DNA from 4 places in the Brenneria tiliae genome. Region 3 is predicted to be linked to each of the others. Evidence: predicted binding sites of a transcription regulator. Region 3 holds the regulator's gene; each other region holds the start of a gene.
What was found. Region 3 encodes CRP, which controls carbon source genes, mostly activating them, when cyclic AMP is high. Its sites were predicted from a motif close to ATGTGANNNNNNTCACAT; they were not measured.
Positions count from the first base shown of each region.

Region 1 (3,637 bases), on a different contig from region 3:
AGCAGCGAAAATACCAGCAGCGCGGGTAATAAGGTAAAAAGCAGCTTTATGGTAAGAATCGACTGCGCGTTTTGCTCACCGCCGCCGCCGACATAGCCTCCCCATGCCAGCAACCAGCCAATTAACGCGCCGCCGATGGCAATACCCAATTTAATGGCGAATAAATTCGTCGAAAACACCATTCCGCTTAAACGCCGTCCGCTGACGCTTTCCTCCAGGTCAACAACGTCGCTGACCATACTCCACTGTAACGGGGTCGCCGCCGACTGAATAAAATTGATGACAATTACCAGTCCGAATATAATAAACAAACTTTGCGGGCTCGCAAAAAACAGCATAATCAATAATACTCCCTCAACGCCCATGGAGTAATTAAAGCCTTTTACCTTGTCGATATTTTTAAAAATAACCGCAGAGAAAAGAGCGCCTGAAATGCCTGATATAAATATCAATGATAATAAAGGCGTAGCCAGATCAGGACGTTTCATTACGCTGTTCACATAATACATCGCCACCCCGCCTTTAAAAATTACCGCAATCAGGTTCACCACATTCAAGGTAAACATAATGCGCCAGTCTTTATTGGCATATAAACACATCAGGTCTTTCCAGATACCCGCCGGTTCAGGGTCCAGGGCAGCGATATGGCGTTCACGGGTATTTTTAAAACAGGTAAATAATAAAACAACGCTCAGCACTCCCATGATAAGCATCGTCATAAAATAGCCGAGCTGCTTATCTTCCTGCCCCAAATATGCCACCAGAGGCAAGGCCGACATCGAAACAAACAGTCCGCCCAGCCCGCTGAACGCAAACCGGTACGATTGCAACGACACCCGCTCGCGTGAATCATCCGACAGGTTATTCACCATCGCGCAATAGGGGACGTTCACCGCAGTATAAACCAGCGAAAGCAGGATATAAGACGTATAAGCGTAAACCAGTTTGCCGGCGTAGCTGAAATCCGGCGTATAAAACGTTAATGCGCACAGCACGCCGAAAGGAATGGCGAACCACAGTAAATAAGGTCTGAATTGGCCGAAGCGACTCCGGGTTCGGTCAGCCACCGCCCCCATTAAAACATCGGCGACCGCATCGATAACCCTTACCGCGAGAAACATGGTGCCCATATGCGCGGGCGACAGCCCATAAATATCCGTATAAAAATAAGCCATAAATAACATGACGGTTTGCCAGACTAAATTACAACCGGCATCCCCCAGCCCATAGCTTATTTTTTCTTTTATCGATAATTTTATTGAAGGCGTAGGCGTTACAGAAGACATGATTATCCCCTCAAAAAGAAAATATTATTGTTCTGATACTTCCATTACGTTCAATTGTTGTATATTTATAACCTCACCACGTTTTTAACGAATAATTTATTCCATAATCCGTGGCGTATATAGAAATAAACCGGGGCAATTACATAAGGAATCTGAACCTGATGAGTGAGCCATATCCCATTTTTGAAAATATTCCCGTCACGTTAGGTGAACGTTTCACATTGCGCCGATATAACATCCCTTCGTTTGCCGGGTGCTACGCCGTAACGCATTTTCATGTAATGAGCGAGATTATGTGGTTCAGACGCGCCGGCGGCACCTTTGTTATCCAGGACAGGGCATACCCGATAAAAAATAATACCCTGGTTTACGTACCCACGCTTTTTATGCATGAAATGATACTGACGTCTTACGCCAAACATTTACGCTACTTATTGCAATATGAGGAAAGCTGGCTGGAAGAAATGCACTTGCCGGTTAAACCGATCCAACGTATCCAGCCGATGGTGATGTATCTGGATGAGAGTGAAGCGGCACGCCTGGAGACGCTCTTCTGCTGGGCGAGCGAACAATCGGTGTCGGCCTCAACCCTACAGTCGAGTTTACTGCACTCCATCGTGATTTTCGTCACCTCAAAATTGACGATGGATGCAACGCCAAACCCGGCGTTATTCTGCCACCCGCCGATAACCAGGCTGATCGGCCTGGTGCAACAGATCGATGAACAAAAAAACTATGCCATCAGCGTCGCTCAGGCCGCTCTCCAGTGCGGCTGGTCCGACTCCTATTTCTCCCGCGCCTTCAAGCAGGCATTCGGGCAAACGTTCAAGGAGTTTATGCTGAAAAGAAAAATCTCCCTCGCCATCGACTTACTTATCAATTCCGATCTCAACGTTTCCGACATCGCCTACCAGGCCAGCTTCACCGACTGCGCTTATTTCTGCGCTCGGTTTAAACATATCGTCGGCATGTCGCCGAAAAAATTCAAAGAGAATATCTATACCCAATAGATTTCAGGATGCAGGCAAACGGCGTTTTGACAGCAAATACTTTACTGCGTCATGTTTAAAATCGTGCGGATATTCCCGGCGCTGGTGGCGATAATATCGATCGCACCGGTGCGCAACGCGCCAAGGATCGCCAACGCTTTGGTATTTTCGGAGGCGATGGCAATCACACAGGGAATTTTGTGCAGTTCCTCAATACTGACGCCAATCACCCGATCGTTCATGACCGTATCGACATGCTGCCCCTGCGCATTAAAGAAATCATACCCGGCGATATCGCCAATAACGCCCTGATTGAGGCTCGCATCGATAATCTCATGCGGGGTAAACCAACCCAGCTTCACCATATAGCTGTTTTCGTTCATATCACCGATCCCCACCAAGGCGACATCCGCTTTGCGCGCGCGATCCAGCGTTTCCTTAATCGTGCCATTCTGCATAAACGCTTCTTTCAGGGCTCGATTTTCAACATAGGCCGGCGCATAGAGGGTTTCACTGCTGCCGCCAAATTTCTTCGCCAGACGCCGACTAATATGGTCGGCGTTGATGGCGTCGCCGGGGCGATGCGTCCCCCCGATACCGCAGATAAAGCGACAGTTACGCTCAACCACATTACTGACGTGATCGGCCACGGCCGCGACATTGCGCCCCTGCCCGACGGCCACCACCATGTCATCTTTCAGGGTCAGCGCCAGATGGTTGGAAACCAGCGCTGCGACCTGACGCCGCTGTTCTTCTTCACCCTGATAATCCAGCGCGATCAACGCGCGTTTTATCGGAAAACGCTCCAGCATTTGCTGTTCAAGGCGGGTACTGAATACCGGATGATAGCGTACGGTAATTTCAACAATCCCCTCCTCCTTTGCCCGTTTGAGCAAACGACCAACCTTGATGCGTGAAATGCCAAACTTCTTCGCGATCTCTTCCTGAGTAATTTCGTCCTGATAATAGGCTACGGCAATTTCAGTCAGAAGTTCATTTTCCTGAGATCCTGGTTGCTTTTCCATCCGGCAAAATTTTCCTTAAACAAGGTTATGCGACCATATACCCAATAGATGTCGAGTGGCGTGAAAGGCGGCAACCGAGGACGGGCCGAGTAAAACAGCCAACGCATCTGCCACGTGAAGGATGATGAGTATAAAGCAGTTTATACAGACGCTGTACCTACAGATGAAAACAGGTCGTGATAAGAGATTGTTACATGATGAAGAACACGGCTCAACCCCGGCACCGTGATATAGCTATAACGTAAATGGCACAAATTATAATGCGACGGAGCCAGACCAACAGGCTGGCTCCGTCGATATTTACCTGCTTCCCTTACTCAGCGAGATATGGCGTCGA
Region 1 is NZ_JAKPCB010000087.1:17,449-21,085, reverse strand. It holds gene MFP24_RS02855 (glycoside-pentoside-hexuronide (GPH):cation symporter) at 1-1,286, opposite strand, end outside; gene MFP24_RS02850 (helix-turn-helix transcriptional regulator) at 1,580-2,296, shown strand; gene MFP24_RS02845 (sugar-binding transcriptional regulator) at 2,338-3,300, opposite strand; gene MFP24_RS02840 (phosphogluconate dehydrogenase C-terminal domain-containing protein) at 3,618-3,637, opposite strand, start outside.
Region 1: the regulator CRP is predicted to act here: its motif matches at 1,450-1,467, upstream of MFP24_RS02855 (glycoside-pentoside-hexuronide (GPH):cation symporter).

Region 2 (3,637 bases), on a different contig from region 3:
GAAAATAGATATCACACCTCGTCCGCGTTCATGCGGCGATAGATAACCGGTGTCGTCGGCGCCGCCCGCTCGCCCACGGCGATCGCCGCGCGCACGTCGTCCGCCGCCTGCCGCCATTGCGCCTCCGTATTGGCGTGGATCACCGCCAGCGGTCGCTGGCCGTCGACGCGCTCGCCCAGGCGAACCACCTCATTCAGCCCCACGCTGTAATCAATGGCGTCGCCGGCCTGGCGGCGTCCGCCCCCCAGCGTCACCACCGCCATACCCAGCGCCCGGGTATCCATGGCGGTCACCATGCCGTCATGGTCGGCAAAAACGGGCTTGCTTAACGTGGCGGCCGGCAAATAGCGTTCATAATGTTCGACAAAGTCGGCGGGACCGCGCTGCGCCGCCACCATCCGCCCGAACACCTCCGCCGCCCGGCCGTTATCCAGCGCCGTTTGCAGTTGGGCGCGGGCATCCGCGGCGCAGTCGGCCAGCCCGCCGGCCAGCAGCATCTCTTCGCACAGCGCCATCGTCACCTCATACAGGCGCGGGTTGCGATGCTCCCCGGTAAGGAAACGCACCGCCTCGCGCACCTCCAGCGCATTGCCGGCGCTGGAGGCCAGCACCTGATTCATATCGGTCAGCAGCGCGCTGGTGCGGCACCCCGCATGATTGGCGACCCCGACGATCGCCTGCGCCAACTGCTCCGAAAGCGCATAGGTCGGCATAAAGGCGCCGGAGCCCACCTTAACATCCATCACCAGCGCATCCAGCCCTTCGGCCAGTTTTTTCGCCAGAATGGAGGCGGTGATCAGCGGTATCGAATCCACCGTGGCGGTAATGTCGCGCGTGGCGTAAAAACGCTTATCCGCCGGCGCCAGCGAGCTGGTCTGGCCGATAATCGCCACGCCGACCTGCTGGATGATGCGCCGGAAAGCGGCGTCGTCCGGGAAGATATCCAGCCCGGGAATGGATTCCAGCTTATCCAGCGTGCCGCCGGTATGCCCCAGCCCGCGCCCGGAGATCATCGGAACGTATCCTCCGCAGGCGGCGACCATCGGCCCCAGCATCAGCGAGGTCACATCCCCTACGCCGCCGGTCGAGTGTTTATCCACCAGCGGCCCGTTCAAATTCAGGCGCTTCCAGTCAAGCACCGTGCCGGAGTCGCGCATCGCCAGCGTCAGGGAAACGCGCTCCGCCATCGACATATCATGGAAGTAGATGGTCATCGCCAGCGCGGCGATTTGCCCTTCAGACACCGTGTTATCGCGGATGCCGTTAACGAAGAAACGGATCTCTTCGTCGCTCAAGGGATGGCCGTCACGCTTTTTGCGAATGATTTCCTGAACCAGAAACAAAGCATGCTCTCCTGATAAGTGAATAAAAGCAGCGGTTATATTTTGCAATCGTCGGCGGCGCGCGCTCAATAACCGCCGGGCCGGTCCGCTGACTGATGGCCCAACGCAGACAGCAGACTGGTTAGCAAACTCGATGCCCCGAAGCGGAAATGCCGCGCGTCAACCCACCCCGGTCCCATAATCTCATCGGCCAGTTGCAGATAGATTGCCGCCTCTGCGGCGCTGCGCACGCCCCCCGCCGCCTTGAATCCCACGCGTTCGCCCACGCCTTTATCACGAATCGCCCGCAGCATGATTTCCGCGCTGTGCGGCGTGGCGTTGACCGCGACTTTACCGGTGGAGGTCTTGATAAAATCGGCGCCGGCGTCAATGGCGATCTCGCTGGCCTGGCGGATCAGCGCGTCCTGTTGCAATTCGCCGGTTTCAATAATCACTTTCAGCAGCACATCGGCCGCCTCGCAGGCCGTTTTACACGCCCGCACCAGATCAAACCCGATTTGCGCGTCGCCGGCGATCAATGAACGGTAAGGGAAGACCACATCCACCTCGTCCGCGCCGTAGGCGATGGCCGCGTTGGTTTCCGCCAGCGCGATGGCGACGTCGTCGTTGCCGTGGGGAAAATTGGTTACGGTGGCGATACGGATCTCCGGGGTTCCCTGCTCGCGCAGTACCTTGCGCGCCAGCGGAATAAAGCGCGGATAGATACAGATAGCGGCCGTTTTGCCCGCCGGGCTATTCGCCTGCTGGCACAGCGCCGTCACTTTTTCATCGCTATCGTCATCGTTAAGAGTGGTTAAATCCATCAGCGCCAGCGCGCGTTGCGCCACAGCGGTTAACGTTGTCATACAGCTCTCCAACTGGTCAGCCGGTCCGACCGACGGGGATTAGGGCTAGGTAGATATTGGATAACATCCTGGGTATTTGACCATGCCGCGCCGGGTTATTTTGCGTTGCCATTCACACTTAATGTAAAAATGATGTAATGGAGTGGGATTATATGTGATCTGGCGCACATATAATGCAGTATTCGTGATTTATTGCGCCAATTACCGGTTGCGGCTATTGCCCGCCGGCGGCGTTGATTTCCACCGTGATATGAACCAGCCCTTTATGCGCCGCCAGCCGCCGCTTGTAATAGTCCGGGCTGACCGGCTGAGCGGTGGTCAAACTCAGGATACAGGCGTATTTGGCCGTTCCCACCCGCCATACGTGCAAATCGGTCAGTTCGGCGGCAATCGGGCTGGCGGTAATAATCTCCCTGATTTCGTCCACCACCGGCGCATCCATTTCGGCGTCCAGCAAGACGCGGCCCGTCTGGCGAATCAATCCGTAGGCCCACAGGGCAACCAGAGCCGCGCCTACAATGCCCATAACCGGATCCAGCCAGGCGGCGCCCCATAGCTTGCCGCCGATCAGCGCCGCAATCGCCAGCACGGAGGTTGCCGCATCGGCAATTACGTGAAGGTAGGCCGAGCGCAAATTCAGATCCTGATGCCTTTCATGCGCCGGCGGCTCATGGGCGTGGTGATGGCCCGGTGCGGCATGATCGTGGTCGGCGTGGCGATCGTGGTGCCTATGTTGATGGCGTGCGGAACGATCGTCGTGAGTATGATGGTCATGGTGCGCATGATGATCATGATGGCCGCGCAGCAGCCAGGCGCAGGCCAGGTTAACCAGCAGGCCGCCCGCGGCAAGCGCGATGGCCTGATTGTATTGAATGACGGCCGGATAAAACAGCCGCTCTACCGACTCATACAGCATCACAATGGCGACGAGCACCAGCAAAATGGCGCTGGTAAATCCCCCCAGAACTTCGATCTTCCAGGTGCCGAAGGTAAAACGGCGGTCCGCCGCCAGCCGCCGGGCCGCGGCGTATGCCATCACCGACAGTCCCAGCGCCAGCGCATGCGAACTCATATGCCAGCCATCCGCCAGCAGCGCCATGGAGTTGAAGTACCATCCTCCGACGATTTCCGCCACCATCATCACCGCGGTCAGCAAGGCGGCATATCGGGTATTCCTTTCCGCCAGAGGATTGCCGGCGTCAAAAACGTGAGAATGCGATCCGTATGTTTGTGGTATGTGCGACATCTCTTCCCCCACCCTGACTCATTGGTACTGACGCTGAGTATAACGCAGCGCCGGTCGGCGAGCATCGACACCCGTCGCCGGTGGCCGTAAAATGCGGAAACCCGATGCAACCACAGCGATAACCATGAGCGATAATCATGCCGTGACCGAACGCCCCGCCGAACCCTGCTGGTATCTGTATATGCTGCGTACGGCAAGCGGCC
Region 2 is NZ_JAKPCB010000098.1:161,545-165,181, forward strand. It holds gene deoA (thymidine phosphorylase) at 12-1,343, opposite strand; gene deoC (deoxyribose-phosphate aldolase) at 1,409-2,188, opposite strand; gene dmeF (CDF family Co(II)/Ni(II) efflux transporter DmeF) at 2,403-3,434, opposite strand; gene MFP24_RS13260 (GIY-YIG nuclease family protein) at 3,559-3,637, shown strand, end outside.
Region 2: the regulator CRP is predicted to act here: its motif matches at 2,341-2,358, upstream of deoC (deoxyribose-phosphate aldolase).

Region 3 (3,637 bases):
CACCGCTATACCCGCCCGGAAATGGATATGGAAATACGTAAGGCGCGGGATCTCGGGCGCCATATCAGCTATTTCGGCCCGGAGGCCAATGATTTCAGCCTGCTGGAGCAGTCGTTTACCGAATATGGCCGCCACGGAAGCGGTAAAACCCGTAAATATCTCCATACCTATGATGAAGCGATCCCCTACAACCAGGTGCCCGGTACGTTCACGCCGTGGGAGCCGATGCCTGAACCCACCGACGTGCTGTTTTATGAAGGGCTGCACGGCGGCGTGGTGACCGATAGGCACAATGTGGCGCAACACGTCGATTTGCTGGTCGGCGTGGTGCCGATCGTCAACCTGGAATGGATTCAGAAACTGATTCGCGACGTGAACGAGCGCGGACACTCGCGCGAAGCGGTGATGGATTCGGTGGTGCGCTCCATGGAAGACTACATCACCTACATTACGCCGCAGTTTTCACGCACGCACATCAACTTCCAGCGCGTTCCCACCGTTGATACCTCCAACCCGTTCGCCGCCAAGTCGATCCCCTCACTGGACGAAAGCTTCGTGGTGATTCATTTCCAGGAACTGGATAATATTGACTACCCTTATCTGCTGGCCATGTTGCAGGGATCGTTTATTTCCCATATCAACACCCTGGTGGTGCCCGGCGGGAAAATGGGTCTGGCGATGGAGCTGATTATGGCGCCGCTGGTGCAGCGCCTGCTGGAAGGGAAAAAAATCGAATAGTCCGCCGCGGCAAAAGCACCAGCGGGCGATACGCCGAGGATTACCCCGCTATGCGGACTTCATGACTGTGCGTGACCTCGACGGCTTTATCCAGCATCAGCGCCACCGAGCAATAGCGCTCCGCGGAGAGCGCCACCGCCCGTTCCACCGCTTTCTCCGTCAGCCCTGTGCCCGTCACGATAAAATGCAGATTAATATGGGTAAACAGGCGCGGCGCTTCCGTTCTCCGCTCCGAGGTCAGTTTAACCTCGCAGTCCGCCACGTCATGACGGCCTTTCTGCAGGATCGACACCACGTCAATCGCACTGCAGCCGCCAACCGACATCAACACCATTTCCATTGGGCTTGGCGCCTTGTCTCCCGAATTGCCATCCATCAGCACCTGATGCCCGGACGCTGATTCACCAAGAAAAGTTAAACCTTCAATCCACTTTACTCGAGCCTGCATGCCGCCTCCGCTAAAAATTTTTTGAAAATTTATATCGTTACTGTACAAAAACACGCTATAACCAAAGCTTCATCATGCTGAAGCGAGACAACACAAGACAGGTCCTTCAAGCTGTGTTACAAACGAAAATAGAATCTGCCTTTTCTGGACAAACTCAGATACCGGGGAGATGATGATGTCGCCAGATAGAGGCTCCAGTATATTCCCTGACGTCATTCTTCCTAGACGAATTTTGAATGTTTAGCAGTAATACGCCGTACAGGGAACTCTGAGCCCTGTGATTTGCGCAGTGAATTACAACAGAGGATGATAGCGAATGGTTCTCGGCAAACCGCAAACAGACCCGACTCTCGAATGGTTCCTTTCTCATTGTCATATCCACAAGTATCCATCGAAGAGCACGCTGATTCACCAGGGTGAAAAAGCAGAAACGCTTTACTACATCGTGAAAGGCTCTGTCGCAGTGCTGATCAAAGATGAAGAAGGCAAAGAAATGATTCTCTCTTATCTCAATCAGGGAGATTTTATCGGTGAACTTGGCCTGTTTGAAGAAGGTCAGGAGCGCAGCGCCTGGGTACGGGCGAAAACGGCTTGTGAAGTTGCTGAAATTTCTTATAAAAAGTTCCGGCAGTTGATTCAGGTGAATCCCGATATTCTGATGCGCCTGTCGGCGCAGATGGCCAGCCGACTACAGGTAACTTCAGAGAAAGTCGGTAATCTGGCGTTTCTCGACGTTACCGGCCGTATTGCTCAGACGTTATTAAACCTGGCGAAACAACCCGATGCCATGACTCACCCCGATGGCATGCAAATAAAAATCACCCGTCAGGAAATTGGGCAAATCGTCGGCTGTTCACGCGAAACCGTGGGCCGTATTCTTAAAATGCTGGAAGACCAGAACCTGATCTCCGCACATGGTAAAACGATTGTGGTTTACGGCACCCGTTAAACCATTCCGTTACCCTACAACAAAAAAGCGTGAAGCGAGTTTCACGCTTTTTTTTATCACCATCAACGCAGGTCTCATATTTACCCCTTAGTTAATGAGCAGGGTATTTATTATCAAAATAAATTATTTACCGGCAATGTAAATAGCCTTACCAACAGGCTTAATCTATTATTTTCAATATCGGCAAAATAAAAATCAGCCATGATTTATAAAGTTATATTTTAATATAGATCAATAAAACTCCATTTTTATTTATTTTAAGAAAATCCCTATTAATATGGATATCCGGGGGGATTTTTCAGACAAATCCACCTTATATGAATATATTGCTGAAAACAGAAACCTATGGAAATAAAAAAAACCATCATGAGAATATAACTTATTGATAATAAAACAATAAATATCTTATGCGTAATTTTAATTGGCAATTTAGCTTTCATAGAACCCTCCTTTCCTTTCGATTATTCAAAAGACGCATTGAACTCACCGTATTGAATTGTTTTATTTTTGTGATAACACTGATGCGGGTTTTTGATAAAACTGAAAACTGATATTCCATTTTTAGCGAAAAATCCAACCTTATTACCCTGGGCATATGGAACGATAAATGCCTTAACGAAAGTTATATTCCAACAGGAGATAATCCTTATGAAATACCTACTGCCTTCAGCCGCCGCCGGGCTGTTATGTCTTGCCTGCCAACCAGCGATGGCGGCCGATACCGGCGGCTATGCCACCACCGACGGCGGCAACGTTTCCGGCGCCGTCAATAAAACGGCCGGTTCGATGCAGGACATTGTCGATATCATCGCGGCAGCGCGTCTGGACTCAAGCGGTAAAAAAGTGTCAGGCGGCGCCTACCCCGTAGTCATCACCTATAACGGCAATGAAGATGACTTAATCAAGGCGGCGGAAGCCGATATCTGCGGTCAATGGAGCAAAGCGGCGCGCGGCGTGGAGATCAAGGAGTTTACCAAAGGCATTACCATCCTCGGCGGCAATGGTTCCTCAGCAAACTTCGGTATCTGGATCACCAAGTCCTCCAACGTCGTGGTGCGTAATATGCGCATGGGGTATATGCCCGGAGGCGCCCAGGATGGCGATGCAATCCGCATCGACGACTCCCCGAACGTCTGGATCGACCATAACGAGATCTTCGCGAAAAACCATGAGTGCGAGGGCACGCCGGACGGCGATACCACCTTTGAATCCGCCGTGGATATCAAAAAAGGCTCGACCAACGTCACCGTCTCCTACAACTACATTCACGGCGTCAAAAAGGTCGGCTTAAGCGGTTCCAGCAATAGCGATACCGGACGCAACCTCACCTATCACCACAATATCTACAGCGACGTAAACGCCCGGCTGCCGCTGCAACGAGGCGGTCAGGTGCATGCCTACAACAACCTCTATTCCGGCGTCACCAGTTCAGGGCTGAACGTTCGTCAGAACGGCATCGCATTGATTGAAAGCAACTGGTTCGAGAACGCGAAAAACCCGGT
Region 3 is NZ_JAKPCB010000096.1:48,289-51,925, forward strand. It holds gene MFP24_RS10215 (phosphoribulokinase) at 1-738, shown strand, start outside; gene MFP24_RS10220 (OsmC family protein) at 779-1,186, opposite strand; gene crp (cAMP-activated global transcriptional regulator CRP) at 1,503-2,135, shown strand; gene MFP24_RS10230 (polysaccharide lyase) at 2,784-3,637, shown strand, end outside.

Region 4 (3,637 bases), on a different contig from region 3:
CTCATAATAACCTTCTATTTAATTACGGTTCGTGAATTAACATGCCTGGTCATTGACGGATGATAAAAGTGCTTCATCAATCATCAACTTTCTTCAATTCCATGCGTTTGATTTCACCTACCACCAGTAAGTAGCACAGCATTGCCATCAGTGCGGAAATACCGACAAAAACCAGCGCGCTGTTAAATGAATGCAGTTCTTTGACTAAATAACCGATAACCAGCGGGGTAACGATTGACGCAACGTTGCCAAAGACATTAAATACGCCGCCGCACAGGCCGATTATCTCTTTAGGCGCGGTATCGGAGATAACCGGCCAGCCCAATGCCCCGAATCCTTTGCCAAAGAATGCCAGCGCCATCAGTGAAACAACCACTACATTACTATCGGTGTAATTACAGAGAATAATGGTTGAAGCAAGCAGCATACCCAGCACGATAGGAATTTTACGCGCGGCGGTTAACGTGAAGCCGCGTTTCAGCAACATATCCGACACCACGCCGCCCAGCACGCCGCCGACAAAACCACACAGCGCCGGAATTGCCGCAATCAAACCCACTTTCAGAATAGACATGCCCTTTTCCGAAACCAAGTAAATGGGGAACCAGGTAAGGAAGAACCAGGTAATACTATTAATAAAGTATTGCCCCAGAAATACCCCCAGCATCATGCGGTTGGTAAGAAGCTGTTTAACATAGTTCCATTTAGGACCGTCTTTTTTGTCGCCCTCTTTTTTATGATCCATATCGACAACGGCGCCGCCTTTGGAAATATATTCCAACTCCTGCGGGCTGATACCGGGGTGATCGGTGGGGTTATGGATAAACTTAAGCCATATCGCGGTCAATACAAACCCTAATCCGCCCATCACCAGGAAAACATGTTCCCAACCCCATTGGTAGGTTAACCAGCCGAGGATCGGAGAGAAAATCGCCAGTGAGAAGTATTGGGCCGAATTGAAAATGGCGGATGCCGTACCGCGCTCCTTGGTCGGGAACCACGCGGCGGTGATACGGGCATTGGCGGGAAAAGACGGCGCTTCGGAAAATCCCAGCATAAAGCGCAGAGCAAAAAGGGTTAACGGAGCCCACACCAAAGGAACCCAATCCACAAATCCTTGCAGGAAGGTGAACAGGGACCAGAAGAAGATACTATAGGCATAAACCTTTTTGGAGCCGAAGCGGTCGAGCAACCAGCCGCCGGGTATCTGCATTACTAAATATGACCAGCCAAATGCGGAAAAAATATATCCCATATGCACCGCGTCCAGCTGTAACTCTTGCGCTACTGCCGAACCCGCTATCGACAATGTCGCGCGGTCCGCATAATTTATAGCCGTAACCGTAAATATGATTAATAGGATAATGTAACGAACATAAGTTTTTCTTGTTGTAAGAAGTGCATCGGAATTCATAAAATCCCCTTGGCTCTCGTTATTAGTATGTTAACTCAAATAAACCAACATCATGCCCGTCATTGAAAATTTGAGTATTTTTTAATAATTTGGATAAAGACTATTTTAATAAAATCTTGCATGACCATCTTTATCCGCAAAGATTTGGAAAACATCATCAGTATAAAAATAGCGCCGCCGAATAGCATTGTTAAAATGCACAACAATCAGCGCTTCATTACATCTATTTTATGGGTTACGCACAGAAAAAAGCGACCAACATCACATTATTGTCAGTGGCAGAGTTCATTTAAATAGGTAGAGTGAGACAGATCACAGTATATTGGCTATTCGCCAGATTATCGGTCGTTAAAAACAAAAAATACTATTCAATTGCACAATTCAGTGGGATTAAAAATCAGATACTATGTATATAAAATCCGTATTACCCCAACAATAAAAACTGATTTTCTGAAAATTAAGTATTTACTGGAGACGTTATGTCGCAGAACAAACAGAATTCCGCTCAGGCATTTTACATTAAAGTTCACAGTGATGATAATGTCGCCATCATTGTTAATGATAATGGTTTACGTGCCGGCACCCGATTTGATAACGGACTGGAATTAATTGAGCATATCCCCCAGGGGCACAAAGTCGCTCTGGTCAATATTGATAAGTCCGGCCCTATTATTCGCTACGGTGAAATCATCGGCTATGCGTTAAGAGATATTCCCCAGGGAAGCTGGATTGATGAATCGCTGGTGGAATTGCCCCAGGCCCCGGCGCTGGAAACCCTGCCGCTGGCCACCAAAGTCCCCGTCGCCCTTCCCCCGCTGGAAGGCTATACCTTTGAGGGCTACCGTAATCCCGACGGCAGCGTCGGTACGAAAAATCTTCTCGGTATTACCACCAGCGTACACTGCGTCGCCGGCGTGGTGGACTATGTGGTTAACATCATTGAACGGGATTTACTGCCCAGGTATCCGAACGTCGACGGCGTTGTGGCCCTCAATCATCTCTACGGCTGCGGCGTGGCCATCAATGCCCCGGCGGCGGTCGTCCCGATACGTACCATTCATAATCTGGCGCTGAATCCCAACTTTGGCGGCGAAGTGCTGGTTGTCGGCCTGGGGTGTGAAAAACTTCAACCCGAACGCCTGCTGGAAGGCACGCCCGACGTGCAGGCCATCTCGCTGGAAGACAGCAGCATCGTCCGTTTGCAGGATGAACATCACGTAGGCTTTAAATCGATGGTGGATGATATTCTGACCATGGCCGATCGGCATCTGCAGCGGTTGAACCAGCGCCGGCGTGAAACCTGCCCGGCATCCGAGCTGGTGGTCGGCATGCAGTGCGGCGGCAGCGACGCCTTTTCCGGCGTGACGGCAAACCCGGCGGTCGGATTCGCCTCCGATCTGCTGGTACGCTGCGGCGCGACGGTAATGTTTTCAGAAGTCACCGAAGTGCGCGACGCCATCCATTTACTGACGCCGCGGGCCGTTAACCAGGAGGTCGGCAAGCGTCTGCTGGAAGAGATGGCCTGGTATGACGCCTACCTCGAGAGCGGCCAAACCGACCGCAGCGCCAACCCGTCGCCCGGCAACAAGAAAGGCGGCCTGGCCAACGTGGTGGAAAAAGCGCTTGGCTCCATTGCCAAATCGGGCACCAGCCCCATTGTCGAAGTCCTGTCTCCGGGGCAGCGCCCGACCAAACGCGGCCTGATTTACGCGGCGACCCCGGCCAGCGACTTCGTTTGCGGCACGCAGCAGCTGGCTTCCGGCATCACCGTGCAGGTATTTACCACCGGCCGCGGCACGCCCTATGGCTTACTGGCGGTACCGGTCATTAAAATGGCGACCCGTACGGCGTTGGCAAAACGCTGGCACGATCTGATGGATATTGATGCCGGCACCATCGCCACGGGCGACGCGACGATTGAAGACGTCGGCTGGCAGCTGTTCCACTTTATTCTCGACATCGCCAGCGGCAGAAAGAAAACCTGGTCCGATCAATGGGGTATTCACAACGCCTTGGCGGTTTTCAACCCGGCGCCGGTAACCTGATTACGACATTATCTTCTTATGGCCGGAATATTTTCCGGCCATTTATTAAATCAACAAGCCTTTTTTGATCCATGATCAATTTAATAAAGATTCATATTTGAAAACCCGCCCCGAAAAAGCAAAAAAAACAACGCCCGGCAACATTTCACGCCAAATACGTAAAGAATCTCCTAATAAA
Region 4 is NZ_JAKPCB010000088.1:48,359-51,995, forward strand. It holds gene garL (2-dehydro-3-deoxyglucarate aldolase) at 1-5, opposite strand, end outside; gene MFP24_RS03465 (MFS transporter) at 77-1,414, opposite strand; gene garD (galactarate dehydratase) at 1,894-3,459, shown strand.
Region 4: the regulator CRP is predicted to act here: its motif matches at 1,664-1,681, upstream of garD (galactarate dehydratase).